Regions from separate parts of the Rhizobium sp. 42MFCr.1 genome, predicted to be linked through region 1. Evidence: predicted binding sites of a transcription regulator. Region 1 holds the regulator's gene; each other region holds the start of a gene.

What was found. Region 1 encodes LexA, which represses DNA repair genes until DNA is damaged. Its sites were predicted from a motif close to TGTTCNNNNTGTGTTCNG; they were not measured.
Positions count from the first base shown of each region.
Region 2: the regulator LexA is predicted to act here: its motif matches at 2,594-2,611, upstream of C934_RS31565 (2'-5' RNA ligase family protein).
Region 3: the regulator LexA is predicted to act here: its motif matches at 5,397-5,414, upstream of C934_RS0106445 (helicase-related protein).

Region 1 covers NZ_KB897844.1:50,014-60,147, forward strand. The annotation lists gene C934_RS0122295 (VOC family protein) at 1-396, opposite strand, end outside; gene lexA (transcriptional repressor LexA) at 596-1,312, shown strand; gene C934_RS33285 (hypothetical protein) at 1,347-2,027, opposite strand; gene C934_RS33290 (ComEC/Rec2 family competence protein) at 2,018-2,374, opposite strand; gene gltA (citrate synthase) at 3,049-4,338, shown strand; gene lpxB (lipid-A-disaccharide synthase) at 4,368-5,549, opposite strand; gene C934_RS0122325 (LpxI family protein) at 5,546-6,427, opposite strand; gene lpxA (acyl-ACP--UDP-N-acetylglucosamine O-acyltransferase) at 6,431-7,249, opposite strand; gene fabZ (3-hydroxyacyl-ACP dehydratase FabZ) at 7,246-7,713, opposite strand; gene lpxD (UDP-3-O-(3-hydroxymyristoyl)glucosamine N-acyltransferase) at 7,706-8,767, opposite strand; gene bamA (outer membrane protein assembly factor BamA) at 8,818-10,134, opposite strand, start outside.
Region 2 covers NZ_KB897819.1:113,622-123,755, forward strand. The annotation lists gene C934_RS0102885 (5'-methylthioadenosine/S-adenosylhomocysteine nucleosidase) at 1-233, shown strand, start outside; gene guaA (glutamine-hydrolyzing GMP synthase) at 327-1,889, shown strand; gene C934_RS0102895 (methylated-DNA--[protein]-cysteine S-methyltransferase) at 1,922-2,485, opposite strand; gene C934_RS31565 (2'-5' RNA ligase family protein) at 2,746-3,234, shown strand; gene C934_RS0102905 (M14 family zinc carboxypeptidase) at 3,300-4,355, shown strand; gene C934_RS0102910 (ArsC family reductase) at 4,356-4,706, shown strand; gene ybaK (Cys-tRNA(Pro) deacylase) at 4,710-5,183, shown strand; gene C934_RS0102920 (MarR family winged helix-turn-helix transcriptional regulator) at 5,186-5,635, opposite strand; gene C934_RS0102925 (glutathione S-transferase family protein) at 5,713-6,429, shown strand; gene C934_RS0102930 (aminopeptidase) at 6,549-7,802, shown strand; gene C934_RS0102935 (EamA family transporter) at 7,750-8,658, opposite strand; gene C934_RS0102940 (MarR family winged helix-turn-helix transcriptional regulator) at 8,759-9,241, shown strand; gene C934_RS0102945 (endonuclease/exonuclease/phosphatase family protein) at 9,306-10,134, opposite strand, start outside.
Region 3 covers NZ_KB897821.1:182,054-192,187, reverse strand. The annotation lists gene C934_RS0106460 (CarD family transcriptional regulator) at 289-861, opposite strand; gene fdxA (ferredoxin FdxA) at 1,259-1,597, opposite strand; gene C934_RS0106450 (RNA-binding S4 domain-containing protein) at 1,792-2,196, opposite strand; gene C934_RS0106445 (helicase-related protein) at 2,201-5,239, opposite strand; gene C934_RS33535 (DUF3309 family protein) at 5,752-5,907, shown strand; gene C934_RS0106435 (YMGG-like glycine zipper-containing protein) at 5,934-6,197, shown strand; gene efp (elongation factor P) at 6,347-6,916, opposite strand; gene epmA (EF-P lysine aminoacylase EpmA) at 7,067-8,134, shown strand; gene C934_RS0106420 (lysine-2,3-aminomutase-like protein) at 8,131-9,183, shown strand; gene C934_RS0106415 (acyl carrier protein) at 9,445-9,696, shown strand; gene C934_RS0106410 (acyl-CoA dehydrogenase family protein) at 9,697-10,134, shown strand, end outside.

The sequences.
Region 1 (10,134 bases):
CTCCGAGCCATCGGGCATCTTCATCGGCCGCTCGAACTGCAGCATCTCGCCGCCATTGATCTTTTCGGACAGAAACCGGGCATGGTCGCGATCGGCATCCGCCGTCGCAAAGACCACGGCAGACAGCCCATCGTCTCCACATCGGAATCGAAAGGCACGGTCCCGCGCGGTGAAGACATTGCCTTTCTGCGCCGAAGCTTCATGCAGTTCGGCATTGGCGACCCCGAGAGGCTCCAGATAAGTTTCGTCGGCGAAGAATATGCAGGCATTCTCGGTCCCAAACGGGTGCCGGGCGTCGGGCGCGACGGTGAATCCCAGCTTTCCGAGACGCTCGCGCGAGAGCCTGATATTTGGAACCGGCAGCACGATGTGGTCCAGCGGATGCGCTTCGCTCATGGCAACTTCTCCGGAATTTGCGAAGATGTGCGCCGGGCAACAGGACAATGCAACCCCCTTCTACGCTTTCGGTCAAATGAGACGCAAAAACTCAGCAAGTTGCAGGCAAGTTTTACGAAAATTTAGGTACTTGCGGAACACATATGGAACATATAGTGTCTGTTCTGTCTTTGTTTCACGACTCTGGGGTTCAACTTCGATGCTGACGCGCAAGCAACAGGAGCTTCTTCTCTTCATTCACGAGCGAATGAAGGAGTCCGGTGTCCCCCCTTCTTTTGATGAAATGAAGGATGCCTTGGACCTCGCGTCGAAGTCAGGCATCCACCGGCTGATTACCGCGCTGGAGGAACGGGGCTTCATTCGCCGACTGCCGAATCGAGCCCGCGCTCTGGAAGTCATCAAACTGCCCGAGGCATATAACCCGAGCCTGCAGCCCCGCCGCGGTTTTTCGCCGAGCGTTATCGAAGGCAGCCTCGGCAAACCACAGCCAGTTGTGGCGCCGAAGCCAGCGCCGCAGGCTGACAACGGCGGTCCTGCCTCTGTACCGGTCATGGGACGGATTGCTGCCGGCGTACCGATTTCGGCAATTCAGAACAATACCCATGACATCACGGTTCCGGCGGACATGCTTGGCCCAGGCGAGCACTATGCGCTTGAGGTCAAGGGCGACTCGATGATCGAGGCCGGCATCTTTGATGGCGACACGGTAATCATCCGCAACGGCAGCACCGCCAATGCCGGCGACATCGTTGTTGCGCTTGTCGATGATGAGGAAGCGACGCTCAAGCGCTTCCGCCGGAAAGGCGCCTCCATCGCACTTGAGGCGGCAAACCCGGCTTACGAGACGCGCATTTTCGGGCCTGACCGTGTCAAGGTCCAGGGCAAGCTTGTCGGCCTCATTCGCCGCTATCATTGAAGGCAAGCGGCTCGCCGTCAAAGGTGCCGCTTCGCTAATTATACGCCCGATGGCGGATCCAAGGGCGGTCGAGCCTCGTATAGGCCGTCGTGACGACGGGGCTACCTTGATCGTCGATCCTTACCTCAGCGGCACCAAAGCGACGCAAGTTTTCGCCGGTGAACAAAAGTGCGCCCGACCGGCACCGCGTCGTGCGGAGGCGAGCGGGTGTCACGACGATATCGGCCGTATCGCAGGCAGCGCCGAAGTAAGCGGGATTTTCGACGATCGTCACGACGTAGCCGCTATCGTGCGTGGCTGTGCACCAGACGCCTTTCAGGCATACAAATCGGTTCTCAGCGCTCGTCGCAGCCTGACGTAACGCATCGCGGGCATTGCGCAATTCCACGGCAGATAACCTTTCCGATCTGCCTTGAATGTCCCGCCGCCTGATAGCGTTGACACCCTCCAACAATTGCGGTGGTTGATCTCGCTCCGCGGCGAGCGCCATTCGCCATTGGTCGAAAATGAAGTCAGGCGGATGCGGCCGGTTCGGTGCAAGGACTTGTCCTCTCACAATCGCGACGAGATTGCCGTCTTCGGCAATGACCATGTCGGGCGGCGGTTCGCTCGGCGCAACCACAACAAGCACTGTTGCCAGCGCCGCAATGCCAGCGCCGAGGTAGCGGATCTTGGAGCGCAGAAGGGCAAGTAAGAGGAACCCTGCTACCGCCACAGGAAAATACCAACCCGGCAATCTGCCGATATCGATATTGCCGCCCAGGTCGAGACCATCTGGGCAATGGCGATCACGATGTCGAGCCCGAAACCGGCAATTTTCCATGGAATGACGTCGAGGCCCAAAGGTGTCAGCAGCATAGCGAGCATGCCCATCGGCATCACCACGAAAGAGACCACCGGCATGGCCATGAGATTTGCCGGCAGACCATAAGCGTTGAGCCGGTGGAAGTGCTCGACGGCGAAAAGCGCGGTCGAGAAGCCGCCGATCATCGCGGTCAGCAGGATGCCACCAAAGAAGCATATGATGAAAACGACGGGCGTTACTGCGGCGACCTGCAGCAAGGGATGTTCGTGCGGCGGCCTTCTTGACCAGATCGCGTAAACCGGCGACGAGGGCAAGCGTCGCCGCAAACGACATCCGGAGCTCGGCCGGGGCACTTCCAAGCACGAACCAGAGGATCGCGCCCGCCCCAGCGAAGACGGACGAAACCAGGAAGAACCGCCCATGCTCTATCTCCGTTGCCACGGCGAGACGAAGCCACACGGTACAACGATCCGACGCAGTCCTTATCCGTGTCGGCCACGGCACGAAGGATTGCGTCCGGAAAGTTAGCGGAGGTTCCGCAGGAACTCGTGGCACGAGAAAAGAAGGCTGTGGCGCGCGCCCAAACGCGTCCGCGCCGGGTGTGGCTTCCCTCACCTCCAATGGCCTCAACCCCGGCATGCATTGCGCCCAAAAACAGCCGCCCGTACAACCAGAATGAAAGCTAACGGGCTTCCAAGCAAGAATAATCGATTGAAATCTGAAGGAAAATCGGAAGCCGGAAAAGCTAAGGATAATCATCAGCTTCTGCTATGCGCAGGGGTCATCGCAGAAGTGCCCAAAAGTTGATACTGCGATGCACAAAATGGCGTCACGGTAACTTGGCATTAGGCGCGCGATCATATAGCAATCATCGACGACGCTTAACCCTATGGCGCTTTTATGGCGCCAACCGCCAGTTTGGAGGATCATAATGACGGAACAAAGCGCAACACTGAAAATCGGTGACAAATCAGTCGATCTCGCCGTCAAGAGCGGCACCATCGGTCCTGACGTCATCGATATCGGCGCCCTGTACAAGAACACGGCTTCCTTCACGTACGATCCTGGTTTCACCTCGACCGCGTCCTGTGAATCGAAAATCACCTATATCGACGGTGACGCCGGCGTACTGCTGCATCGCGGCTATCCGATCGAGCAGCTCGCCGAGCACGGGGACTTCCTCGAAGTCTGCTACCTGCTTCTCTACGGAGAACTGCCGACCGCAGCCCAGAAGAAGGACTTCGACTATCGCGTGACGCATCACACGATGGTGCATGAGCAGATGAGCCGGTTCTTCACGGGCTTCCGCCGCGATGCACATCCGATGGCTGTCATGTGCGGTTGCGTCGGCGCGCTGTCGGCGTTCTACCACGACTCCACCGACATCACCGATCCGCATCAGCGCATGGTCGCAAGCCTGCGTATGATCGCCAAGATGCCAACGCTGGCCGCCATGGCCTACAAGTATCACATCGGCCAGCCCTTCGTTTACCCGAAGAACGATCTCGACTACGCGTCGAACTTCCTGCGCATGTGCTTTGCAGTTCCTTGCGAGGAATATGTGGTCAATCCGGTTCTGGCCCGCGCCATGGACCGCATCTTCATCCTGCACGCCGACCACGAGCAGAACGCGTCGACCTCGACCGTCCGCCTCGCCGGCTCGTCGGGTGCAAACCCGTTTGCCTGCATCGCAGCCGGCATTGCATGCCTCTGGGGCCCGGCACACGGCGGCGCCAACGAAGCAGCGCTGAACATGCTGACTGAGATCGGCACTGTTGACCGCATTCCGGAATACATCGCCCGCGCCAAGGACAAGAACGATCCGTTCCGCCTGATGGGCTTCGGTCACCGCGTCTACAAGAACTACGATCCGCGCGCCAAGATCATGCAGAAGACGACGCATGAGGTTCTCGGCGAACTCGGCGTCAAGGACGATCCGTTGCTCGAAGTTGCGATGGAACTCGAGCGCATCGCCCTAACCGATGAATACTTCATCGAGAAGAAGCTCTATCCGAACATCGACTTCTACTCCGGCATCACGCTGAAAGCCCTGGGCTTCCCCACGACTATGTTCACCGTGCTGTTTGCCCTGGCCCGTACGGTCGGCTGGATTGCCCAGTGGAACGAGATGATCGAAGATCCGGAGCAGCGTATCGGTCGCCCGCGCCAGCTTTATGTCGGCGAACCGGAGCGCGACTACGTGCCGGTTTCCAAGCGCTAATCGGCGATCACAGACAGCAAAAAGCCCGGTCAGAAATGACCGGGCTTTTTCTTTTGGAGAACGTCGAGAACAATCTCTGCCGCATGTTCTCCCGGCGGCTTCTCGGTCTGCATTCTCTGCCAGAGAACGTCGAAGCCCTGCATCATTGCCTGCCGTGGCAGGCTATCCGCTGAAAGCTTCTCCATCCAGCGAGCGAAGCTGCCGCCTCGGACCACGTCGTTGATATACTCGGGCACAACAGCGTAATCGGCGATCAAGTTCGGAAGCGCAGCACTCCACGTTTTGATCTTGCTGGTCATGAGCCTGATGATCCAGTCCGTCTTGTACGCCGAAACACAGGGAACGCCCGTCAAAGCCAGCTCAAGCACGACAGTGCCGGAGGCAGCCATGGCGGCATCGGCCTCCGTGAACGCTCGCCACTTCGCCTCGGCTCCCGTCACGATCTCCGGCTTGGCCGTCCAATCCTTGACGAGCTCACGGATCATGGCTTCGCGGCGTGGCATCGTCGGCAAAATAATACGCATCTCGCCGTTGCGCGCTACCAACTCGCTAATGGCATCGCCAAAGTGTGGCAGCAGCTTGGCGATCTCCGACGAGCGCGAACCCGGCAGAAGCATGACTGTCTTGCGGTCGGCCTGGTTTCGCGGCTTCGTCTGCGCGCGCTGGCGTCGTGCATCCAACAGGTTGGGATCGGCTGTCAAGCGGTGGCCGACATAAGTTGTCGGCGGCCCGCCCAGCTTGCGCATCACGTCCGGTTCGAATGGCAACACAGCGAGCACATGGTCGACATAGGCGAGCATGCGCTGCGCCCGGTATTCCTTCCACGCCCATACGCTGGGGCAAACGTAGTTGACGACAGGCAAGCTGGGCAGCACCGTGCGAACACGCTTTGCGACCCTGTGCGTGAAGTCAGGACTGTCGACGATAATAAGCACATCAGGCTTTGCGGCGATGATGGCCGACGCCGTCTCACCGATACGCCGAACGAGCCGCGGCAGCTTCGAAAGCACCTGGGTGATGCCCATGACCTGAAGGTCGGCGAAATCGAAAAGCGAGCGCAGACCCTGCGCCTCCAGCCCCTCGCCGCCAACGCCGATGAGTTCCACGTCGCCAGGAAACTTTCGTTTCAGAGCGGCGATCAGGTCGGCACCCAGGAGGTCGCCCGAAACCTCTCCAACAACAATGGCAACTCTCAGTGAAGCTTCGCTCACGCCAGCCCCCAGGATGGCAATCCCCTATCCAGTCCGCATACAAAGATACCGGCTCCATCGGCAGCCTTGATGACGGCGTCGCGCTCCAGGATGAGCGAGCGGCCCGCCTCCACAGCCACTCCGGCAAGTCCTGCTCTCTGCAGGTTCTCGATCGTCGAAATGCCGATCGATGGCAGGTCCGCGCGGATATCCTGCTGCGGTTTGCACAGTTTCACCAGCACGCCGCTGCGGCGCTGAGAAATTCGCCCCGCCGACCGCAGCTCGGCGACACGCTCCAGCATGCTGTCCGTGCCTTCCACGCCTTCGAGCGCGACAATGCGACCGCCGACCGACACCGACCCTTGACCGACGTCCAGCCTGCCGAGCGCATCCGCTGCTTCTGCGGCTCGCGCGATGTCCTTCGCATTATCGAGGCTTGGTCGCACAGCGCCCAGCGGACCGACCGATGCCAGCAGATCCGGTGCGATCTCGTGCGCGCCGACGACCCGGCGCCCATTCTCTTCGATCAGCGTGATGACCATCCGCAACACGGTATCGTCGCCACCAGCGAGCAGCGTCCGGATTGTCGACGGTAATTTCACGAGGGTCCTCAGCGTCGGCCGCACTTCGCGCCATTCCGGACGCCGGCGTACACCACCAGACATCACGACGCGGTCGATGCCGTTGCCTTCGAATATCCGACTGAGAGCGGCAAAATCTCCGACCCCGATAACCGCATGGTCAAAGCCTTCCCAAGAGCGATCGGCCTCGTCCTTCAGAGCGATAATAAAGGGATTTTCACCTGCTTGCCGCGCCGCGGTGGCGACATAGGACGGCAGAAGCCCGCTACCTGCGATGATGGCCAAGCGGCCTTTTGCCATGTCACCCGCGAGAGCCAAGCATCACCCTTTCTGTCCCCTGGTCGGAGAGGAAAGAGCGCGATCGCTATCGGCTGCGATGAAGTCGAGGATCTGAAGGACCTGCTCGCAATCGGCGTGTTCATCCCGGATCGCGGCGGCGTTGGCACGGATCGAACCGGCGCCTTCGAAAATCGCCTTGTAGGCGCGCCGCACGGCATGAATCGTCGCCCGGTCAACACCGGCGCGGGTCATGCCAACGACGTTCAGTCCACTCAGAAGGCCCGGATTGCCGTTCAGCATGCCATAGGGAATGACGTCATAGCTGACCGCAGAGAGACCGCCGACGAACGCCTGGCGACCGACACGTGTGAATTGGTGCACGGCACAGCCACCACCAAGAATGACACGGTCCTCAATCGTCACATGGCCGGCGAGCATCACGTTGTTGGACATGATGACGTTGTTTCCTACCCGGCAGTCATGGGCGATATGCGAATTCGCCAGGAAAAGGTTGTTGTCGCCAACAATCGTCTGGCCACCAAAATCGGCAGTACCCGTGTTCACCGTGACGCCCTCGCGGAACGTGCAGTTGTCGCCGACCGTCAAGGTCGTTTCTTCGCCGCCGTGATGGACGCTCTGCGGATCGCCGCCGATCACGGCCATCGGGAAAACGCGGCACCCCTTACCAAGCGTCGTCCTGCCGGATACGACCGAATGCGCCAGCAACTCCACGTTATCACCCAGCACGACCTTCGGCCCGACATGGCAGAAAGGGCCGATCTTCACGTTCTCGCCAATCACGGCGCCATCTTCGACGACCGCCATGGCGTGAATGCTGGCGCTGGCTGCTATCGTGCTCATGCCTGATCCTTGCGAACGATCATCGCCCCGATGTCGGCTTCGGCGACGAGCGCTCCATCAACCTTAGCATCGCAATGGAACTTCCAGATATTACCGCGCTGTTTCTGTTTCTTCACGTGGTATTCGACGCGATCGCCGGGAACGACCGGCTTGCGGAAACGCGCGTTATCGATCGTCATGAAGTAGACGAGATTGCCGGTTTCGCCCTGCTTCTTGGCGCAGATCGCGCCGGCCGTCTGCGCCATCCCCTCGATGAGCAGAACTCCCGGCATAATTGGCGATTCCGGAAAGTGACCGGTGAAATGCGGTTCGTTTGCAGTCACGTTCTTGATACCGACCGCGGATTCGTCGCCATCGATCTCGATAATCCGGTCTACGAGCAAGAACGGATACCGGTGTGGCAGCAGCTTCATGATCTCGATGATATCTGCCGAAGAGAGCGAAGTCTTTGCTTCCTCAGTCATTCTTTTCTCCCGTTTTCTTGCCGCCGGTTGATCGCGCCAAAATCGCGGCCGTCTCCCGTAGAAAATCGTTGATGGGGCGGGCCGGCACACCGCCGTAGCGCTCACCAGCGGGGATGTCTCCGATCACGCCGCTCTTTGCAGCGATCTGCACCCCGTCGCCAATCTTGATATGTCCGTTCAGTCCTGCCTGACCGCCGATCTGCACGCCGTCGCCAAGCACCGTACTGCCGGCAATGCCGACCTGCGAAACGATGGCACAGTGACGCCCGATGCGGACGTTGTGGCCGATCTGGACCTGATTGTCGATCTTCGTGCCCTCGCCGACGACCGTATCATCCATCGTACCACGATCAATCGTTGTATTCGCGCCAATCTCGACATGATCCTGGATGATCACCCGGCCGATCTGAACGATCTTGATCATCCCGCGTGGACCCGGAGCGTAGCCGAAACCATCCTGGCCGATCCGTGCACCATTGTGAATGATGACGCTGTTGCCAATGAGGGCGCAGAGCACGCTTGCGCCAGCCGCGATCGTGCAATTGCGGCCGATCTTGACGTTGGGCCCAATGATAGCGCCGGCGCCAATATGTGTACCCTCGCCGATTTCAGCGTGCGCACCGACCACCGCCATCGGCTCGATCGAAACCTTCCCTTCGAGACGGGCCGTAGGATCAACAACCGCGCGATCCGAAATACCAGGGGCTTCGGAAAAAAGGGCTTCTGGGCGCAGCGCCTTCGGGTAGAGGAAACCTCCCGCCATCGCAAAGGCCGCATGGGCATTCTTCGAAATCAGAACAGGCAGATGATCCGGCACCAGCGAGCGCAGCCCCGCGCTGCAAAGCACTGCAGACGCTTCGCACGTCGCAAGCTCGTCCTTGCTCCGCTTCGAGATGATGTAACAGAGATCGCCCGCCTTCGCCCGACTTACGGGGGAAACGGAACGGATCACGACATCTGCATTTTTGGGGTCAGCAAGCTCTGCCCCAAGATACTGCGCCAACTCCGAGAGTTTCACGCCATCATGGGGCAGAAAAAAGCTATTTTGCTCCATCGGCAAATCTCCAGAACGGAATTCGGTTTTACGGTTCCGGACTGCCGATATCAGAATTGGTTGTTTATGCCAAACTTGAAGTGCTGCGTCTTGTCAAAGTCTTCCTTGGCGACCGGAATAGCGTAGTCGACGCGCAGCGTACCGAATGGCGACGCCCACATAAGACCAACGCCGACGGACGCACGGAGTGACGCATCTTCGCCGTTCACAGTATCACCGAGCGGGTCGACATCATTGCCGAACAGCGTGCCAGCGTCGGCGAACAAGGCGCCACGCAGGCCAAAGTCGCGCGGAACCAACGGGAGCGGGAACGTCGCTTCAGCCGAGACCGTGAAATAGGTCGTACCGCCGAGCGGATCGTCGTTCGCCCCGGCAATGCGCGGGCCGATGCCCTTGTTTTCGAAGCCTCTGATATCGCCGTTGGTCAGCGTGAACTGGTCAAAGACGTTCAGGCTCTTGTCAAAGCCTACAACATAACCCGCCGAACCCGTAACCGAGCCGATAATGTCAGCATCATCGGCCAGCAGATGGAAATACCGCGCCTTGCCGTAGATCTTATAGAACTGCGAGTCACCGCCGATACCAGCAATTTCCTGCGTAACGCTTGCGTAGATGCCTTCGCGCGGCAGCGTCATGTCGTCAAGCGTGTTGTAGGTCAGCGTCTGCGAAACAGACGACTTTACCCATGGGCTATTCTCAACAAGGTTCTGATACGGCGCAGACAGATCGCTCAGCGAACCCGAGGGATCGTACTTCATCTGCTTGTAGTTGTAGCGGAACGTCGTCGCCAGATCTTCCGTGATCGGCGCCGTGGCACGAAGAACACCGCTGTTTTCTTCGTAGTCGTAGTTATCGTTGCTCGACGTCTCGCTGTGATTGAGGTCGAAACCGACAGCCAAACGGTAACCGAGGAAGTAAGGCTCAGTGAAGTTCAAGCCATAGGTACGAGAACCTTCCTGACCACCACCAGCGCTGATCTTGATATACTGACCGCGACCCAGGAAGTTCTTTTCCTCGACCGAAGCTTCAAGCAGCAGGCCGTCGCCGCCGGCCGCATAGCCCGCGCCGATACCGAACGAACCCGTCGACTGGTCCTGCACATCAACCACAACGACAACGCGGTCCGGAGAGCTGCCCGGCTGCGTCGAGATGTTGACCGACGAGAAGTAGCCGAGAGCTTCGAGACGGCGCTTTGCCCTCGTGATCATCTGCTGATTGAAGGCGTCGCCTTCGCTCATGTCGAACTCGCGACGAATGACAAAGTCGCGCGTGCGGCTGTTGCCGCGGATTTCGATACGCTCGACATAGGCGCGCTCGCCCTGGTCAACGAGGTATTCGACGCCGATCGTGTTGTTCGCCAGGTCACG
Region 2 (10,134 bases), on a different contig from region 1:
AGGCCTATAATGGTATAGCCGCCGATATGGTCGACATGGAGACCTTCGCAATCCTGCGCACCTGCCAGGCTTACGAACTGCCGCTGATCGGCCTGCGCGGGATTTCCGACGGTGTCGAAGAGTTGCAGCACATTTCCGGCTGGACAGAATACCTGCATGTCATCGACCGCAAGCTTTCCTATGCCGTCGACAGCCTGTTTACGGCTCTGGAAGACGGCGTATTCTGGTTCTAACCCCTGCGGGATAGGGACAATCAGCACAATAAAATCCTCGGCCGGGGGATTTCGCGCATTGCAAGACCGGGTGCTTTTCATTAAAGGCTCGCCATGACCCAGACAGCACATCCAGACAGCGTCCTCATCGTCGATTTCGGCAGCCAGGTAACCCAGCTGATCGCACGCCGCGTGCGCGAAACGGGTGTCTACTGCGAGATCGTTCCCTTCCAGTCCGCCGAAGAAGGCTTCAAGCGCCTGCAGCCGAAAGCCGTGATCCTGTCCGGCAGCCCGGCCTCGACGGTTGATGAAGGCTCGCCCCGCGCGCCCCAGATCATCTTCGACAGCGGCCTGCCCGTTTTCGGCATCTGCTACGGCCAGCAGACGATGTGCATGCAGCTCGGCGGCAAGGTCGAGAGCGGTCATCACCGCGAATTCGGTCGCGCCTTCCTCGAAGTCGACGAAGACAACCAACTGTTCGAAGGCCTCTGGTCGAAGGGCTCCCGCCATCAGGTCTGGATGAGCCATGGCGACCGCGTGACGGCGCTGCCTGAAGGCTTCAAGGTCGTCGCGACTTCGCCGAACGCGCCTTACGCCTTCATCGCCGACGAGAAGCGCAAATATTATGGTGTGCAGTTCCACCCGGAAGTCGTGCACACGCCCGATGGCGCCAAGCTGATCGGCAACTTCATTCACAACATCGCCGGCATCAAAGGTGACTGGTCGATGTCGGCCTATCGCCAGAAGGCGGTCGAAGCGATCCGCGAGCAGGTCGGCGACAAGCGCGTCCTCTGCGCCCTTTCGGGCGGCGTCGACAGCTCGGTCGCAGCACTACTGATCCACGAAGCGATCGGCGACAAGCTCACGTGCGTGCTCGTCGACCACGGACTGATGCGCAAGGACGAGGCGGCCAACGTCGTCGCCATGTTCCGCGAACACTACAATCTGCACCTCATCCACGTCGACGCATCCGACAAGTTCATCGGCGAGCTCGAGGGTGTTTCCGATCCAGAGACCAAGCGCAAGATCATCGGTCGCCTGTTCATCGAGACCTTCGAGGAAGAGGCCAAGAAGCTCGGCGGCGCCGACTTCCTCGGCCAGGGCACGCTCTATCCTGATGTGATCGAAAGCGTTTCCTTCACCGGCGGACCGTCGGTGACGATCAAGTCGCACCACAATGTCGGCGGCCTTCCCGAGCGCATGAACATGCAGCTCGTCGAGCCGCTGCGCGAACTCTTCAAGGACGAAGTGCGCGTGCTTGGCAAGGAGCTCGGCCTGCCCGACTCGTTCATCGGCCGCCACCCCTTCCCGGGTCCGGGTCTCGCGATCCGCTGCCCGGGTGGCATCACCCGCGAAAAGCTGGAGATTCTCCGCGAAGCCGACGCCATCTATCTCGACGAGATCCGCAAGGCCGGCCTCTACGACGCCATCTGGCAGGCCTTCGCCGTGCTGCTGCCTGTCCAGACCGTCGGCGTCATGGGCGACGGCCGCACTTACGAGTTCGTCTGCGCGCTCCGCGCCGTGACGTCCGTCGACGGCATGACTGCGGATTTCTATCACTACGACATGGAATTCCTCGGGCGCGCCGCAACCCGCATCATCAACGAGGTGCGCGGCATCAATCGTGTCGTGTATGATGTGACCTCGAAACCGCCCGGCACCATCGAGTGGGAATGACTTGAGAGTCGCCTCAATCGAGGCGACATCCATCAGAAATCAAGTGACTGCTGCACCGGCTTTGGCGGCGCCAGGCTAACGCCTTCGAGCTCCAACATCCTCTGCTTGGACGTTGAGCCGCCGGGCGCGGAGAAGCCTCCGATCTTGTTTCCGGCCGCTAGCACGCGATGGCAGGGGATGATCAAGGCGACCGGATTTTTCGCCATCGCCTGGCCGACGTCGCGGGCGGCCTCCGGCCCTACGCCGAGTTGTTTCGCAAGCGCACCGTAGGTGGTCGTGTGGCCCCAGCCGATCTGGCGGGCAGCATCGTAAACCTGCCTGAAGAAGGCATCCTGACCAGCGAGATCGACCTTTACGGTTGAGAAGTCCGTCGGCTCTCCGCTGAAATAGCGCTTCACTGCGGCAACAGCTTCGGCAACGGCAGCCGTCGGCTTTGCCGGCTCAGCGCCGGGAATGCGGCGAAGGAGCAATCGCTCGGTTGCCTCGGCACTCGACGTCGGCAGCTGAAACCGCGTAATGCCGACATCATTCCAGGCGATGCCGCAGAAGCCACCGCTCGTCTCGAAAATCAGATAGTGATGCATTGCCTGTTGCATGGGTCATTGCCTCCCTGCTGCTCTTCTCCGAAGATCGTGCCGTCGCGGCCCGAATTCAACCCGTTTCTTGCGTCGCACGAGCTTGCTCCGGTCGATCGCTCGCCCGTATGTTCTTTTTTTGTTCTTGCCATTTCAAGATCAAATGTTAGCAGGCATCTTTCGATTTCGCTTCGCCGAAGACGCGCCAACAACCATCGCGCTTCGCCAGAGAGAGTCTTTTCTTTGCGATATTGCCGGATCCGCAATCGCTCGACGAATGCGTGTCGATCCAGCAGTGGCTACAGCGGGAACACCTTCCCCTCGCATCGCCGCGTCCGCCGGCGGCCGTGCATGTCTCGCTCTATTGTGTCGGCAAGAGCGCCCGCATTCCCGAAGGGGTCATCGCGGCGGCACGCCAGGCAGGAACGGCGATCGAGGCGTGTCAGTTCGAGCTCGTCTTCGACCATATCATCACCTTCCTGCTGCCGCAGGACAACGCGATCGTACTCGCCGGCAATGGCGGACGGGAACTGTTACGGCAACTGCATGTGCAAATCGCGATCGAGATACACCGGTTGGGCGCAGACGCCAATCTGAACCCGAACTTTCAACCTCACGCCACGCTCCTCTGCGACAAGGACGTGGTGCCGCGGATCGCCCTGCGGAGGCCGGTCGTGATGGCTGCGCGCGAATTCGTTCTGCTGCACAATCGCCGGGGTCAAGCAGGCTACGAAGAGCTCGGGCGCTGGCCGCTTCATGCGCGCGGATAACACCTTGCCTCCGGCTATCGAACTCGCTTAAAGCTCCTGCGACAAGGCATCAAGCGGAGAACGACATGAACACGTCCGAGATCATTATTGCCGGTGACACGGCGGGTATCGAGTGGCGTTTGCCGGTTCTTCATTTCAATGGCAGCGATCCCAAGGCACCGAAGGTCTACATTCAGGCGGCTCTCCACGCCAACGAGCTGCCGGGCACGGCGTTGGTTCACTTCCTGTGTGAAAGACTGCGCCAGTCGGAAAACGCCGGTCAGATCAAGAGCGACTTCATCGTCGTCCCGCATGCCAATCCGATCGGGGCGGCCCAGTCGCATTTCGGCGAACTTCAGGGCCGCTTCGATCTTGGATCGCGCACCAATTTCAACAGGGAGTTTCCGCTGATCTCGGTGAAGGATCGCGACGGGTTGCTTGAGGACCTCGAGCGCCGTTCGGCCGTCGAAAAACTGAAGCGCCAGCTGCTGCATATGGCGCTCGGCTGCGATCTGGTGATCGATCTGCATTGCGATGATGAATCCCTGCAATATGCCTATATCGACGAGGCATTCTGGCCGGAGGCGGCCGATCTGGCCTCTGCGATGGAGATGGAAGCCGTTCTTCTCTCCGATGGCGAGAGTTCCGCCTTCGAGGAGGCCGTCGGTTTTGCCTGGAAATACGAGACCCTAGAGAAACAATCGCGCCTGCCCGGCAAGCTGTCTGTCACCGTCGAGCTTCGCGGCCGGCGTGACGTCTATCCCGAGATGGCGAAGAAGGATGCCGAGGGATTGTGGAAATTCCTGGCAAGCCGCGGCGCAATCGATGCCCCGGTCTCGCTGCCCGCTTTCGATGGCCCCGCTGTCCCGCTCGACAATATCGAGGTGGTCCGCGCGCCGGAGGCCGGCACGGTTCTCTTCCAACGCAACATCGGCGAATGGGTTGGCGAAGGCGATGTGCTTGCCACGTTGATCACCCGCCCCGGCATGGCTGACGGCAGCATCGAGATTTGTGCACCACAGGCCGGCCTGATCGTGACGCGCAGCTCCGAACGGCTGGTTCGCCGGCGCGCCGACCTGATGAAGATTGCTTGCAAGACCGCCAGCAAGGCAACACGCAAGCCTGGAACGCTGGAGGACTAAGTGACCGTCACCATCTACGGCATCAAGAACTGCGACACCATGAAGAAGGCCCGAACCTGGCTGGAAGAGCATGACGTCGCCTACCAGTTCCATGACTACAAGGCTGTCGGGATCGATCGCGCGCATCTGCAGGCCTGGACGAAGGAAGCCGGGTGGGAAACGGTGCTCAACCGAACAGGCACGACCTTTCGGAAGCTGCCCGAGGCCGAGCGCGAAAATCTCGACGAGGGCAAGGCGATCTCGCTGATGCTGGAGCAGCCATCGATGATCAAGCGGCCGGTTGTCGAGGCAGACGGCAAGTTGCTCATCGGCTTCAAGCCCGAGATCTACGGCAGCTTCTTCAAGGCCTGATCGATGTCGAAAACCACACGCGCCACGCAGGTTCTGAGCCAAGCCGGAATTGCCTTCACGGTCCATACCTACGACTATGATCCGAATGCGGAGCGCGTTGGCCTGCAGGCGGCAGAAGCGCTTGGCGAGGAGCCGCATCGCGTGTTGAAGACGCTGATGGCGGAGGTCGACGGCAAAGCGGTCTGCGTCGTCGTGCCGTCGGATCGTGAAGTCAGCATGAAGAAGCTCGCAAGCGCCTTCGGCGGAAAGTCCGCCAACATGATGAAGCCCGCCGATGCCGAGCGCCTGACTGGCTACCACGTCGGCGGCATCAGCCCGTTCGGCCAGAAGAAGCTCGTCCCGACAGCAATCGAGGAAACAGCGCTGACGGAGGCGCAGGTCTACATCAACGGCGGGCAACGCGGCCTGCAGGTTCGGCTGGACCCGAAGGACGCGTTGAAGACGCTGAAGGCTGCCGCCGCGCCCCTCATTGCCTGATCTCAGCTGAAGCGTGACAGCAGCGAGGTCAGCGTCGCGACGTCGACCTCGCTCAGCTTGGCGCCGAAGTTTTCCTCGATGGCTCTGGCATAGACCTTCCACATGCGCTTCTGCAGCGCGCGTCCCTCCTCGGTAACGACCACCCACTGCCCGCGCCCGTCCTGATCGAAGCTCTGGCGCTGCACCAGCCCTGCCTTCTCGAGGCGGTCGATCAGTCGCGAAAGATTGTATTGGGCTAGCAACGTTCGTTCTTCGATCTCGAATGGCCGCAACTTGCCCTGCGGCGACCGCACCAGTTCCCAGAGCACGTCGTACCAGCCGAGCGCTGGGAGCCCGGCCTGCTTGAGATCCGCTTCGATCTGACCGAGCAGTCGCTGCTGCGCGCGCATCAGCCCGATCCAGGCATCGATCACCGCATCGGAGGGCGTGGCTCTATTCGTCTTTTCACCCATACATGCATTTACATCTATCTTGAATCCTGGCGCAACAGTTATTACATGCAATTGCATCTACAATGGAGATTGCCACGATGGATCATTTGCCACCTCAAGTATCCGGTTCCGCTCTGCTGCTCATCAGCCACCACCTTTGCCCCTACGTACAGCGCGCCGCGATCGCGCTTGCGGAAAAAGGAGTGCCGTTCGAGCGCGTGAATATCGACCTCGCGGACAAACCGCGCTGGTTCCTTGAGGTCTCGCCGCTCGGCAAGGTGCCTCTGCTTTGCATTCGCCTCAGCGACGGCAGTCAGGACGTGCTCTTTGAAAGCAGCGTAATCTGTGAATACCTGGAGGAGACGCAGGACGGCCGCCGCCTTCATCCATCCGACCCGCTGACACGCGCCCGCCACCGCGGCTGGATGGAGTTCGGCTCTTCGATCCTCTCCGATCTCTGGGTCTACGAAACGACGCAGGATCGCGCGCAGCTGGAGGCGAAGCGGCAGGTGCTCGCATCAAAGTTCGCCACCATCGAGGCGGAACTGAAGGATGGCCCCTACTTTGCGGGCGTGGACTTCAGCCTGGTCGATGCCGTGTTTGCGCCGATCTTTCGCTACTTCGACGTCTTCGACGCCATCGGCGGCAGCGGCATTTTTGCCGGCCTGCCCCGCGTCCAGGCCTGGCGGACAGCGCTGTCCGAGAGACCGAGCGTGAAGGCCGCCGTCGGACCTGACTATGCCGACCGGCTGATGGCCTTCCTGAAGCGCCACGACGCGGTGCTGTTGCAGCAGCCATCCGTTTCGGCGGCCTAATCCCGCGTGTGGGCCGATGGCGGCAAAGAGCTGCCATCGGTCGACAAGCGAGCTTCAATTTCGCCGTAAAGGGGTCTAAGTCTACCGGCCAATCCGTTTTGTTCGAGGAGTGACCGATCATGAATTTCATGCCGCAAAGCCAGACCTCCGTGGATCCCGTAAAGCTTGAGAAACTGGCGGAGGTGGCCGTCAAGGTCGGGCTGCAGCTGCAGACGGGCCAGGATCTCGTGATCACGGCCCCGGTCGTCGCCCTGCCCCTCGTGCGCCTGATTACCCAGCATGCCTATATGGCAGGTGCCGGGCTGGTGACGGCGTTCTATTCGGACGAGGATTCGACGCTGGCGCGCTACCGATATGGCAGTGATCAGAGCTTCGATCGCGCCTCCGACTGGCTCTACGACGGCATGGCCAAGGCCTATGCCAAAGGCACTGCACGCCTTGCGGTTTCTGGCGACAATCCGATGCTGCTTTCGGAACAGGATCCGGCAAAGGTCGGCCGTGCCAACCGGGCGAACTCGGCGGCCTACAAGCCGGCGCTGGAAAAGATCTCGAATTTCGACATCAATTGGAACATCGTCTCCTACCCCAACCCGTCCTGGGCAGCGCTCGTCTTCCCTGACGATCCGGAAGCAATCGCCGTTGCCAAGCTCGCCAAGGCGATCTTCGCGGCGTCGCGCGTCGATGTCGAAGACCCGATTGCGGCCTGGGCCGAGCACAATGCCAATCTCGCCAAACGCTCGCACTGGCTGAATGGCGAGCGCTTCGCCTCGCTGCACTTCAGGGGACCTGGCACCGATCTGACGGTCGGTCTTGCCGACGGTCACGAGTGGCACGGCGGCTCGTCGACGGCCAAGAACGGCATTACCTGCAATCCGAACATTCCGACCGAGGAAGTCTTCACGACCCCGCATGCGTTGCGCGTCGAAGGCCATGTTTCGAGCACCAAGCCGCTGTCCCATCAGGGCACGCTGATCGACAACATCCGGGTTCGCTTCGAAGGCGGCCGGATCGTCGAAGCGAAGGCTTCGCGTGGCGAGGAAGTGCTGAACAAGGTGCTGGATACCGATGAGGGCGCGCGCCGCTTGGGCGAAGTGGCGCTGGTGCCGCATTCCTCGCCGATCTCGGCCAGCGGCATTCTCTTCTACAACACGCTGTTCGACGAGAACGCCTCGTGCCACATCGCGCTCGGCCAGTGCTATTCGAAGTGCTTCGTCAACGGCGCAAGCCTGACGCAGGAGCAGATCAAGGCGCAAGGCGGCAACTCGAGCCTGATCCACATCGACTGGATGATCGGCTCCGGCCAGGTCGATATCGACGGCATCAAGCCGGACGGCTCGCGGGTTCCGGTGATGCGTCAGGGCGAGTGGGCCTGACCGACATCGTGCGCTGACTGAGCCAGACGCTCGCGAGCACCATCGCGAAGCCAAAGATCTGCGCGGGCGTCAGGCTTTGCCCGAGAGCCAGCCAACCGATAAAGGTGGCGGTGACCGGGCTCAGGAAGCCCAACGAGGCCGCAGCTGACGGTTCGATACGCGCGAGCCCCCGGAACCACAGCAAATAGGTGAACGCTGCGCCGATCAGGCCAAGATAGGCGATGCCCAGCACATTGGCCGCGGTCGGCACCGGCAGTGTGGGTTCGACGAAGAAGGCGACGGGCGCGAGCAGGATGCCGCCGGCCGTGAGTTGCCATGCGGTAAAGGCCAGATTCGAAACCGGCGGAACCCAACGTCGCGTCAGCACCGTGCCGAATGCCATCGAAACCGCCCCCGCAATGCCGGCGGCAACGCCGATCGGATCGAGCGCCGCATTGGGTGTGAGCACGAGAAGTGCCACACCTGTCATCCCGACCACGCCGGCCCCAACGGCAACGGCGTGGATCGGCCGGCCGAGGAAGATGCGCGACAGCAGGATGACGATGAGCGGCTGAATGGCTCCGACGGTCGCGGCAACACCGCCCGGCAGACGATAGGCCGACACGAACAGCATTGCCCAGAAGAACGAGAAATTCAGGCCGCCGAGCACGAAGGCGCGAAGCCACCAGATTCCCTGCGGCAGCTGCCGGACGATCGCAAGCAGCAGAAGCCCGGCCGGCAGAGCCCGCAGGAAGGCGACCGTCAGCGGATATCCGTGCGGAAGAAAGGATGTCGTGACGAAATAGGTGCTGCCCCAGATCGTCGGAGCCAACGCCGTGATCAGCACCTCGGAAAGCGGTGCTTGAGTTTTCTTCATCTCAAGAATCTCTACATCAAGATAAATACAATGTAGCGCCATTTATCTTGACGTCAAGATACGCGATGATAACAGTCTTCGCAGAAGAACGGGCTGACCGATGGATCGCGTCGACAAGATACTTGCGCAATGGAAAAACGAGCGCCCCGACCTCGATACCGAGGCGATGGGCATTATGGGGCGACTGAAGCGGCTGACGACGCACCTCGCCCGCGAGGTCGACCACGTGCTGCAGCAGCAGGGGCTCTCCTCCTCGTCCTTCGATGTGCTGGCAACCCTCAGGCGTTCAGGCGCGCCATATCGGCTCTCCCCCGGCGATTTGCTCTCCATGACGATGGTCAGTTCCGGCACCATGACCAACCGGATCGACCAGTTGGAGAAAGCGGGCCTGGTCGAGCGCGTTCTCAATCCGGATGATCGGCGAAGTGTTCTCATCGCCCTGACCGAAGCCGGATTTGCCGCCGTGGAAAGTGCCGTCGGCCTCCACGTCGCCAATCAGCAACGCTTGACGCAGGGTTTCAGCGCGGAGGAGAAGGCCCAGCTCGACGCCCTGCTACGCAAGTTTCTGGCGACATTCGAGTAGCCGGGCCAGCAGCCCTCCTCGTGTGCCGTGACATCGACGGACGGCAGCCTCCCTGTCTTTGGCCTCAGATGTGCAGGTCAACCCAGATGGCGGCATGATCCGACGCCGCGTGTTTCGGCTCGGTGAGTTCCGGATAGGTCTCCCAGCGTTTCGGCCGGCTTCCGGGCCAGGCGCCCTTGCGGAAGACACCGCCTCGCTCGACCTTGTCAAAGAGCTTCGGCGACAGGAACAGGTAGTCGATCTTGTTTCCGGCGTTGCCAAGACCGAAGGTCCCAGGAAAGCCGCCGTCATCGAACGCGGGATGCGTAAAGGCATCCTTCTCCTTCAACGGCGCCAGCGGGGCGCTATCCGGCGTGTCGTTGAGGTCGCCGATCAGTGCGATGTGGTCGAATCCTTCCGCGAGACGCTTCTCGTAGATCTCGCGCGCCCGCTGCGCTTGCGCGTGCCGGCGAGCATCGGAGGACTGAGCGCTGCCGAAACCCTTGCTCTTGAAATGATTGACCATGACAAGCAGCGTCGTTCCCCCGGGCGTCGTCACGTAATATTCGGGGCAATCGCGCGAGAAGATCGGGTTGCTTGCCGCGTCCCTGTCATCGACGTGGCTGCGCATGATGTCGAGCGCTAAACCCTTTCGGGTCATCAGCCCGACATCGATGCCCCGCTCGTCATTTCCGTCGATCACCATGACCTGCGTGAAGGGGTTGCCGCCAACGGCCGGCAGCACCTGGGTGTTGAAAGCGGTGAGCACAGGCCGGCTCTCGACTTCAACGATGCCGAGAATATCGGCCTCGAGATCACTCATGACGCGCGCCGTGTTCTGCATGGCGATCTCGTTGATCGGCTCGTCACGCAATTCCAGCGATCCGACCCAGTCGATGCGACCGTTGGCGGTG
Region 3 (10,134 bases), on a different contig from region 1:
ATAAAGGCCCCGAACTCTGGACGTTTCCAGATGGGGCCCTAGCTTAGGGTTTATGCGCCGGTAATACGGCCGGGTAGGACCAGTTTCTTCAAGTTGCCGGATAGGCAGAACGTGGAAGGCATGATCCGCTCCTCATCGATCGTTTCCAGGATGCGAGCGTTCGAGGAGGGTAATGTCAGTTCCCGACGCGGTCCGCAGCTACATCTTTAAAACGCGCCACGTCGGAAAAAGTTCCAATAAAAAACCCGGCACAAGGCCGGGTTTTTTTGCAGGAAAAACAAGGAGAGCTTATGCAGCTTCATCCTGAGATTCGTCTTCCTCGATTGCCTTGCCGCGCTTCGGACCCTTGTTGAGGTTGGTCTCGACGAGGCGAACGGCTTCGGTTTCCGACATCTTGTTCACGGCAGCGATTTCGCGTGCCATGCGATCAAGTGCAGCTTCATACAGCTGGCGTTCGGAATAGGACTGTTCCGGCTGGTTCTCGGCGCGATAGAGATCGCGGACAACTTCAGCAATGGAAATGAGGTCGCCGGAATTGATCTTCGCATCATATTCCTGGGCGCGACGGGACCACATGGTACGCTTGACGCGCGCCTTGCCCTGCACAACCTTCAATGCACGCTCGACGAAATCGGTTTCGGAGAGCTTACGCATGCCGATGCTCATGGCCTTGGCGACCGGCACTTTCAGGCGCATCTTGTCCTTCTCGAAATCGATAACGAAAAGTTCAAGCTTCATGCCTGCTACTTCTTGCTCTTCGATGGCGCTGATGGTACCGACGCCATGTGCGGGGTACACGATCGATTCACCGGTCTTGAAGCCGTGACGTGCGGAAGAAGGTTTTTTCTGCTGGGTCGTCATTCTATTCAAACACTCCCTGTTACGCTCCCGGCTGCAGCCGGAGCCGGGTCAGTCAAGCCCGGATGAGACGGTCGGATCCGTCGGGTGACTTACTTCTGGTCCCACCGGACAAAAACAAACATCTCCATGCGCACAAGCTTAGAGCCTCACAGCTCAAGGCGTTGATATGTCACGGAAACCGCGTTTTTGGATTTGTTTTGCTTTCGTGGTGGTTTGGGCATACTTCATGCCGCAAATGGATCAGTGTCGGCAAGCTATCACAAAAATATGACGAAATCAATAATTTGCTGCACCTGAGTCATGCGCGCAACACATGACACCCATATGCTGCAGACACGCTTCAGGCATTTTCTACGTCACTGAACCCGGTTTCAGGCCGAGGTTTGGGGCCGGAAGATCAGTCGCCCGCTCCGGGCTTCTCCGAGAAGTACTTCTCGAACTTGCCGGTTTCGCCGTCCATTTCCTTGGCTTCCGGCATGGCATCCTTCTTGATCGTGATGTTCGGCCAAATGCTCGCATATTCGGCGTTGACCTTGAGCCACTTGTCGAGGCCCGGCTCCGTATCCGGCTTGATGGCTTCGGCAGGACATTCCGGCTCGCAAACGCCGCAGTCGATGCATTCGTCAGGATGAATGACGAGGAAGTTCTCGCCTTCATAGAAACAGTCGACGGGGCAGACTTCCACGCAATCGGTATATTTGCAACGAATGCAATTGTCGGTCACGACATAGGTCATGAAGAACTCCAGGACTTCCACACAATGGGGCCGGGCAACCTGGAACGTCGCGCCTTTCCCCTAACCGGAAAGGAAGCAGTGAAATGCGGGGGAGGCATTTACGCTATCCGGCAAGTTGATTGTGACGTATCGGCTTTGTCTGCGGATTTCAAGAATAAAGACGTCGCAAAACCCGGCTGTTCGGACAGAGTTTTCTAATCGTCGTCCGACATCAGCTTGTCGATTGCACGGCGGTCCTTTTTCGTGGGTCTGCCCGTGCCCGTAGCGCGCATCGCCTGTTCGTAAGGTGTCAGGCGCTTTGCCTCGTCGGGTGGCGGAGTCAGGTCCTCATAGAGCAGTCGGGCTTCCTCGTAGGGACCACGTCGCTCGCCGCCCGATTTGACGATGAGGACAACATCGCGGCGCTCCAGCGCCAGCTCGACCCTGTCGCCCGTCTTGACCATCTGGCTCGGTTGAAGGGCGCGCTCGCCATTGATCCGCACATGCCCGGATTGAATGTGGCTTTGTGCCAGCGAGCGCGATTTTACCATGCGCGTGAAGAACAGCCACTTGTCGATGCGCTGCCGCGAACCGCTTCCTGGCTGTGTCTCACTGCTCATCCGCTTACTTCTTCATCTGCTCCTTCAAGGCAGCGAGCTTGGCGAAAGGAGAATCCGGATCGATCGGCTTTTCCTTGCGCGGTGGCTTTGCCTCGAAGCGCAACGGCTGTGGTCCGCCACGGTTGTTGTTGCGATCCTTGCGGTCGCCACGGTCCTGACGGTCGCCACGCTGTTCGTTGCGGTCACCGCGTCCCTGCTGTGGCTTGCCGCCATCCTTGCCGCGATGCTGGCGGTTGCCGTCGCGGCCCTCGCCATTCGCAGCACCCTGGCGGCGATGTTCGGACCCCCGGTCCTGGCCGCGATTGTTGCCGCCACGGCGTTCGCCCGGGCTGCGAGCCTGACGCTGGTTGTCCGTACGGCCACCAAGGCGCCAGAGAAGGACCGGCTTCGGCTCCTCGGCTTCTTCGGAATTTGCGATGACCGGCTGTTCGACTGCCACTGCTTCAACAGCAGCTGGGGCTTCGGATGGGGCTTCCTCCGATGCGCTGTCGGCATCGTCGTGATCTGCCTTCTCTGCATTATCCTCAACCGCCGTCTCGGTCGCCGGCGCTGCGGCAGCGTCCTGAGCCGACAGATGGGCAGCTGCCTCTTCCGCCTTGACGGCATCGGCGCGATAGCCGAGCCCCTTCAGGATCTCTTCCATGTCCTCCAGCGTTGCGCCGAGGATCGAAAGCATGGCGGTTGTCGTCGTGAAACGGCGACCGTCATAAGCGCCTTCGGGACGATTGGCCTGGCCCGGCTTCCACTGAAGGAGCGGGCGAATAATGTCGGCCAGGCGCTCCAGAATGTCGATACGGACCGCGCGTTTGCCAAGGAACCGGAAGCCGGCCAGCTTGTAGAAGGTGCGCTCGAAGCCCGGATCGGTAACGACCGAGGTACGGCCTGCCGCCAGCACGGGAATGAGATCGCCATAACCTGGCTTGTCGAGGCCATCATTCTTCAACGCCCAGAGGAGCGTGATGAGCTCTGCCGGGGCGGGCTTGAGAAGTGCCGGAACGAAGATGTGGTAGGCGCCGAAGCGGACACCGTAGCGGCGCATTGAGGCCCGCGCATCCTGATCCAGCGACTTCACTTCTTCGGTCACGTCGCGCCGGAACAGTACGCCGAGGTTCTCGACAAGCTGGAATGCCAGGCCCTTTGCAAGGCCCTGCAGGTCCTCTGCGCGGGACAGATCGTCAAGCGGCTTCAGAACGGTGCTGATGTGATGATTTACGAAGCGCTCGATCCGAGCGGCCACGTGGTCGCGGGCATTGCCGGTCAACTGCTCGTCGGCGAGAATGATGACACGCGGGCGCATGACATGATCGCTGCCTGCCAGGCGCGCCACCGGGTCGCCCAACCAACGGATCGAACCGTCGGAGCTGATCGCGAGATCGCCATTGCCGGCCGCATGGAGGCGAGCCGCACGTGCCTCGAATTCCAGAGCGAGCGCCTTCTGCGAAGCAGACTGGACAGCCTTAGCGTCCGGTCCCTCCGCTCCCGAAATGGGCGTGAACCGGAATCCCGACAGTTGCCCCACATGATGTCCTTCTACGAAGACATCGCCATTTACACTGATTTCAGCTTCCAGCATCGCATTCTCTCTCAGGCGCTTCATGAGCACAGATGTCCTGCGATCAACAAAGCGTTTCGTCAACCTTTCATGTAACGCATCGGACAATCGATCTTCGATTTCCCGCGTCTTTTCCTGCCAGTGTGTCGGATCGGCAAGCCAATTGGGCCGATTCGATACATAGGTCCAAGTCCTTATCTGCGCGATTCGCGCCGAAAGCGTGTCAATCTCACCGTCTGTTCGATCCGCGCGATATACCTGCTCGGCAAGGAAGTCCTCGTTTACCGTGCCATAGCGGACGAGATCGGAAAAGAGGGTGGAGATCAGATCGGCGTGTTGGGCCGGTGTAATGCGGCGATAGTCAGGAAGCGCGCAGGCTTCCCACAGTTTCTCGACGCGCGCCGGATTGTTCGCAAGGTCGATGATCTCGGGGTAGCGCGACAGATGTTCCAGCGCTTGCTGGTCGACGGCGGGGAGCGCGCGTGTCAGGCCAGAAACCGTAGGGCCGGTCTCAAGGCTCACGCGGAGCGCATGCAGGGAGCTGAAGTCGAGGTTCTTCGTGCGCCACTGCAGCACTTTCACATTGTCGAACTCGTGGCCTTCGATGCGTTCAACCAATTCCTCATCAAAGGGATCGACCTGACCGGTGACGCCAAACGTCCCGTCGCGAACATGTCGACCGGCACGGCCGGCAATCTGCCCAAGTTCGGCGGGGTTGAGGTTACGAAACTGATAGCCGTCGAATTTGCGATCCTGCGCGAAGGCGACGTGGTCGACGTCGAGATTGAGGCCCATGCCGATCGCATCCGTGGCGACCAGATATTCCACATCGCCGGCTTGGTAGAGTGCCACCTGCGCATTGCGGGTGCGCGGACTGAGGGCTCCGAGAACGACGGCGGCCCCGCCGCGCTGCCTGCGGATCAACTCGGCAATCGCATAGACTTCGTCGGCAGAGAAGGCGACGATCGCCGAGCGCTGCGGGAGGCGGGTAATCTTCTTCTGTCCGGCATAGAACAGGTGGGAAAGCCGGGGACGCTCGACGATGGTAATTCCAGGGAGCAGTTGCTGCAGGATCGGACGCATTGTACCGGCGCCGAGCAACAGCGTCTCGTCGCGGCCGCGCAGATGAAGGATCCGGTCCGTAAAGATGTGCCCTCGCTCGAGGTCGCCGGCGAGTTGAACCTCGTCAATGGCGACGAACGCCGCCTTCGTCTCGCGTGGCATTGCCTCGACGGTGCAGACCGAAAAGCGGGCGTTGGGAGGCGATATTTTCTCTTCGCCCGTTACCAGCGCAACGTTTTGAATTCCGACCTTTTCGGCGACGCGTGTATAGACCTCGCGCGCCAGCAGCCGCAGCGGCAGCCCGATCACGCCGGTGCCATGGGCAACCATGCGCTCAATGGCATAATGCGTCTTGCCGGTATTGGTTGGTCCGAGCACCGCGGTTACTCCGCGCCCACTCAGTATCATCGGCTGCGATGTCAGTGTCATGGTCCTGCAGATGAGGCGAGGGTGCCCCAGGTCAAGTCAGCTCCTCTCCGAGCAGCACACACATGGACAGCCGTTGTCTCAAACGCAAGGGCCGATTTGAATTTACTCTGCAGTTTTCTGTTGCGCGAATAGCTTGCAGATTGCTCGTTTTGCGATTCGGAACAGCTTGAGAACGAATCGGAGACGAATCGCAGACTCCGCATGATTCAGTGTTTGTTCACGGCTAAGTATTGATTTTGAATCACTTTTTCCCACAAGATGCTGAATCGCGAAATTCGCGGCATACGTGCAACGCGATCTATGTCCAGGCTGTCAATGTCGTTTTGCCCGAAAAAAACGAGCGACATCTGCCGTATCTTTTGTCATGGGTTAATATTACGCGGCGGGACGGAAAACGGCGCACGATGAGATCGTTTTACCCTTAAATCCAAACATTTGATACAGATGGAACAAAAATCGGTGAGGTGTGTTTCTCGTCCATTCCAGGTGTAATGACCTCGAGGACTTGAACCATGCTTGGCACCATACTGCTCATTATCCTTATTCTGCTTTTGATCGGCGCCTTACCAAATTGGGGCTATAGCCGCGGATGGGGCTATGGACCTTCCGGCGGTTTAGGGCTAGTTCTCCTGATTATTGTTATTCTTGTGCTAATGGGTCGCATCTAAGCGACGAAAAAACTGGGAGTTATGTCATGATGAAGAAGATTGTGCTCATTGGCGCCCTCGTCGGCGCACTTGCGTCCTGCACGGCGACGGAACAGGGAACCGCAATCGGCGCGGGTTCCGGCGCTATTATCGGCGGTGCCGTCAGCCATAGCTGGGGCGGTGCTGCAATCGGTGCTGTTGCCGGCGGTCTCGCTGGCGCACTGATCGGCCAGTCCGTTGAACGTCGCGGCTACTGTGTCTACAGAGACCGCTACGGCCGCCGCTACGAGGCACGTTGCCCGCGCTACTAAGGCGATAGGATTACTATTTTGAGATCGAAAGCGCCGGCCCGACCGGCGCTTTTTGTTTGAACACCCGCCGGATCAGCGTAACTGCCGACAACAAAAAAGCCGCCTCGTTTCCGAAGCGGCATAATTTTCTCAGTGCATGCGGTGGACGATCAGTCCTTCGCGCGCTCGACGTAGGAATTGTCTTCCGTGGCGATAACGACGCGCGTGCCGGCGTTGATGTGCGGCGGCACCATAGTGCGCACGCCGTTCGACAGCATTGCCGGCTTGTAAGAGGACGAAGCCGTCTGGCCCTTAACGACCGGTTCGGTTTCCGTGATTTCGAGGGTCACGTGGCGCGGCAGCTCGAGAGCCAGCGGAACGCCTTCATGGATCGACAGGATGCAGGTCATGCCTTCCTGCAGATAGGCCTTCTGATCGCCCATCGTTTCATCGTTCACGACCACCTGGTCGTAGGTCGCCGGGTTCATGAAGTGGAAGCCTTCGCCATCTTCGTAGAGATACTGGAAGTTCACGTCTTCGACGAAGGCGCGCTCGACCTGTTCGGTCGTACGCCAGCGCTCGGAGACCTTGACGCCATCGACGATACGACGCATGTCGACCTGCGTAACCGGCGTGCCCTTGCCCGGATGAAAGTTCTGGGCCGTCAGAACGACGTAGAGCTTGCCGTCCACGTCGAGAACGTTGCCCTTGCGGACGGAAGAGGCGATGACCTTGACCATTAAGACTTCCTTGTAACTCGGCTTTTGGCGTCGTAGAGGACTGTCGATACTGCCCCGAAGACGCGATTGATTGTTCTTTGGGGGCGCAACTAACCTAAAATCCGGCAAATAGCCAGCCCTAGCGTTGGAAGGCCGGTCAGGACGATGCCAATGAATCCCTCGATCGCCAAAGTATCGCCGTGGTGGACGCCGAGCGTGCATTTGGACCGCCGTCCGGTCCTGATCGGGCGCAATGCGATCCAGTCCGCGCTGCGCGGCTATTTCCTGCGCGAGGATTTTCTGGAGGTCGACACCGCGACGCTGCAGGTTTCGCCCGGCAACGAGGCGCATCTCCATGCATTTGCCACCGAAGCCTTGACGACGGACGGCCAGACGGCGGCGCCGCTTTACCTGCATACCTCGCCTGAGTTCGCCTGCAAGAAGCTGCTTTCGGCCGGCGAAAAGCGCATCACCTGTTTCGCCCACGTCTATCGCAACCGCGAGCGCGGCCCCTTGCACCACCCGGAATTCACCATGCTCGAGTGGTATCGCGTGGGCGAAAGCTATGAGAGCCTGATGATGGACTGCGTTCGGATCCTGGCGCTTGCTGCGGAAACCATGAAGACGACGCGGCTCACCTATAAGGGCCGGGATTGCGATCCGTTTGCCGGACCGGACCGGATCAGTGTCGCCGCGGCTTTCGAGCGCTATGCCGGCATTGATTTGTTGGCATCCGTTTCCGCCGATGGTGCGACGGACCGGGCGCATCTCGCTGACCAAGTGAAGCGGATCGGCATGCGCGTTGCAGACGACGATGGCTGGGCGGATTTGTTCAGCCGCGTGCTTGTCGAAAAGGTCGAGCCTCATCTGGGTTTCGACCGTGTGACCATTCTTGACGAATATCCGGTGTCGGAAGCGGCACTGGCGCGCCCATCGGCGCTTGATCCCCGTGTTGCGGAACGTTTCGAGGTCTATGCCTGCGGCGTCGAGCTTGCAAACGGCTTCGGCGAGCTCACCAATCCGGCGGAACAGCGCCGTCGCTTCGAGATCGAGATGTCTGAAAAAGCTCGCATCTACGGCGAGAGCTATCCCCTGGACGAGGATTTTCTGGAAGCGCTTGCCATCATGCCCGAGGCAAGTGGCATCGCTCTCGGCTTCGATCGGTTGGTGATGCTGGCAACCGGTGCGTCGCGGATCGATCAGGTAATGTGGGCGCCGGTCGCGGAGTACGGCAGATGAACAGTATCGGGCCTATCAAGACCGTCGAAGGGCTGGAACGCGCAGGGCTGCTGGGTCAGAGAGACCGGGACGCGCTGGCTGATGTCGCCGCACGCTACGCCGTTGCATTGACTCCGACCGTTGCAGGTTTGATCGACCGCGCCGATGGCTCGGACCCGATTGCCCGGCAATTCGTGCCTGACGCAGCCGAGCTGATCGTTGCGCCCGAAGAGCGCGCCGACCCCATCGGCGACGAAGCCCATAGTCCCGTGCAGGGGATCGTTCATCGCTATCCCGACCGGGTGCTGTTGAAGGCCGTGCATATCTGCCCCGTCTACTGTCGCTTCTGCTTTCGCCGCGAGATGGTTGGTCCGCAAGGCTTGGGCACGCTTGACCCCAAGGCAATGTCTGCGGCCTTTGCCTATATCCGTGACCATAAGGAAATCTGGGAAGTGATCCTGACGGGCGGCGATCCGCTCGTGTTGTCGCCGCGACGGCTGGAAGAAATTCTTCGCGAACTGGCATCGATCGACCACGTCAAGATCGTGCGGTTCCATACCCGGGTTCCCGTGGTTGATCCATCGAGGGTGGATGCGGCCCTGATTGCGGCCCTGAGAGCGAGTGGCAAGACCGTCTACGTGGCGCTGCACGCCAATCATCCTCGCGAACTGACCGCCGAGGCGCGCGCAGCATGCGCTCGCCTGATCGATGCCGGCTTGGTCATGGTCAGCCAATCGGTGCTTCTGAAGGGCGTCAATGATGATCCGGCGGTGCTGACGGAGTTGATGAAGGCCTTCGTCGAGACGCGTGTGAAGCCGTACTATTTGCATCATCCCGATCTGGCGCCCGGCACGAGCCATTTTCGGCTGACGATCGAAGAGGGGCAGAAGATCGTCGCCGCATTGCGTGGCCGGATTTCAGGTCTTTGCCAGCCCACCTACATACTCGACATACCCGGTGGCCATGGCAAAGCAGTGATCGCTCCTCAGTCGATCAGTGAGATGGGCGAAGGCTGCTATTCGGTTTCGGATTATCGCGGCGGCGAGCACCTGTATCCGCCGGTCGCCTAGTCAAAAATGGGCGAAAGAAGTGTTGTTATTGGACAATGTGTCACAAGATCCGTTGGTCACCCAAAAATACAGCTCGCGAGCAAGATGTTGAAATCTAACACAAGCTCCCCTCTTCCCTGTTTCTTTCGTAGGAATTTAGCTGAGAAGCTTAGCTGACTTTAACTACGTCATTTAGGACAATTTTGTCTTTTCCAGACTACGCGTACTCCGAGAACAAGGCGGTTTCGCCACTCGAGATATGATCATCTTGGAGAAGTCATAATGAATACTACGATCCGTGAGCTCCTGGTCAAATTTGGAAAGCTCCCTGTCTCTGTCGACCAGGTCGCCGATGATGCCGACCTCTATGCGGTCGGCCTAACGTCTTTCGCTTCCGTGCAGCTTATGCTTGGCATCGAAGAAGCCTTTGATATCGAGTTTCCCGACAATCTCTTGAATCGCAAGTCTTTCGCCAGCATCGCGGCGATCGCAAGGACCGTTGACCAGATCAAAGATAGCCGGAAGGTCGCCTGAATGAACTTTCCGGTCAAAATCGCGCAAGAGGATCTTGCCGCCAGAGCCGCGCGCGTGTCGGCGATTGCGGCAAAGCATGCAGACTCCGTCGATTTTGAAGGGAGGTTCCCGCACGAAGCCGTGGAGGCAATGAGGGCCGAGCGCTTGCTAGGCGTTCAGATCCCACGCCATTTCGGCGGCGAAGGCGCGACGATCGCACAGATCGCCGAGTTATGCTCGATGCTTGGTCAGGCTTGTGCTGCGGCTGCCATGGTCTTCGCCATGCATCACATCAAGCTTTGCAGCCTTGTTGAGCACGGCGGCGAGAGCGAGTGGCATCGGGCCTTCATGCTACGTGTTGCTGCCGAGCAATTGCTGGTCGCGTCGGCAACGACGGAAGGCGGGATCGGCGGCAATCTCAGGAATAGCATCTGCGCGATCGAGGTGGATCGTGACATT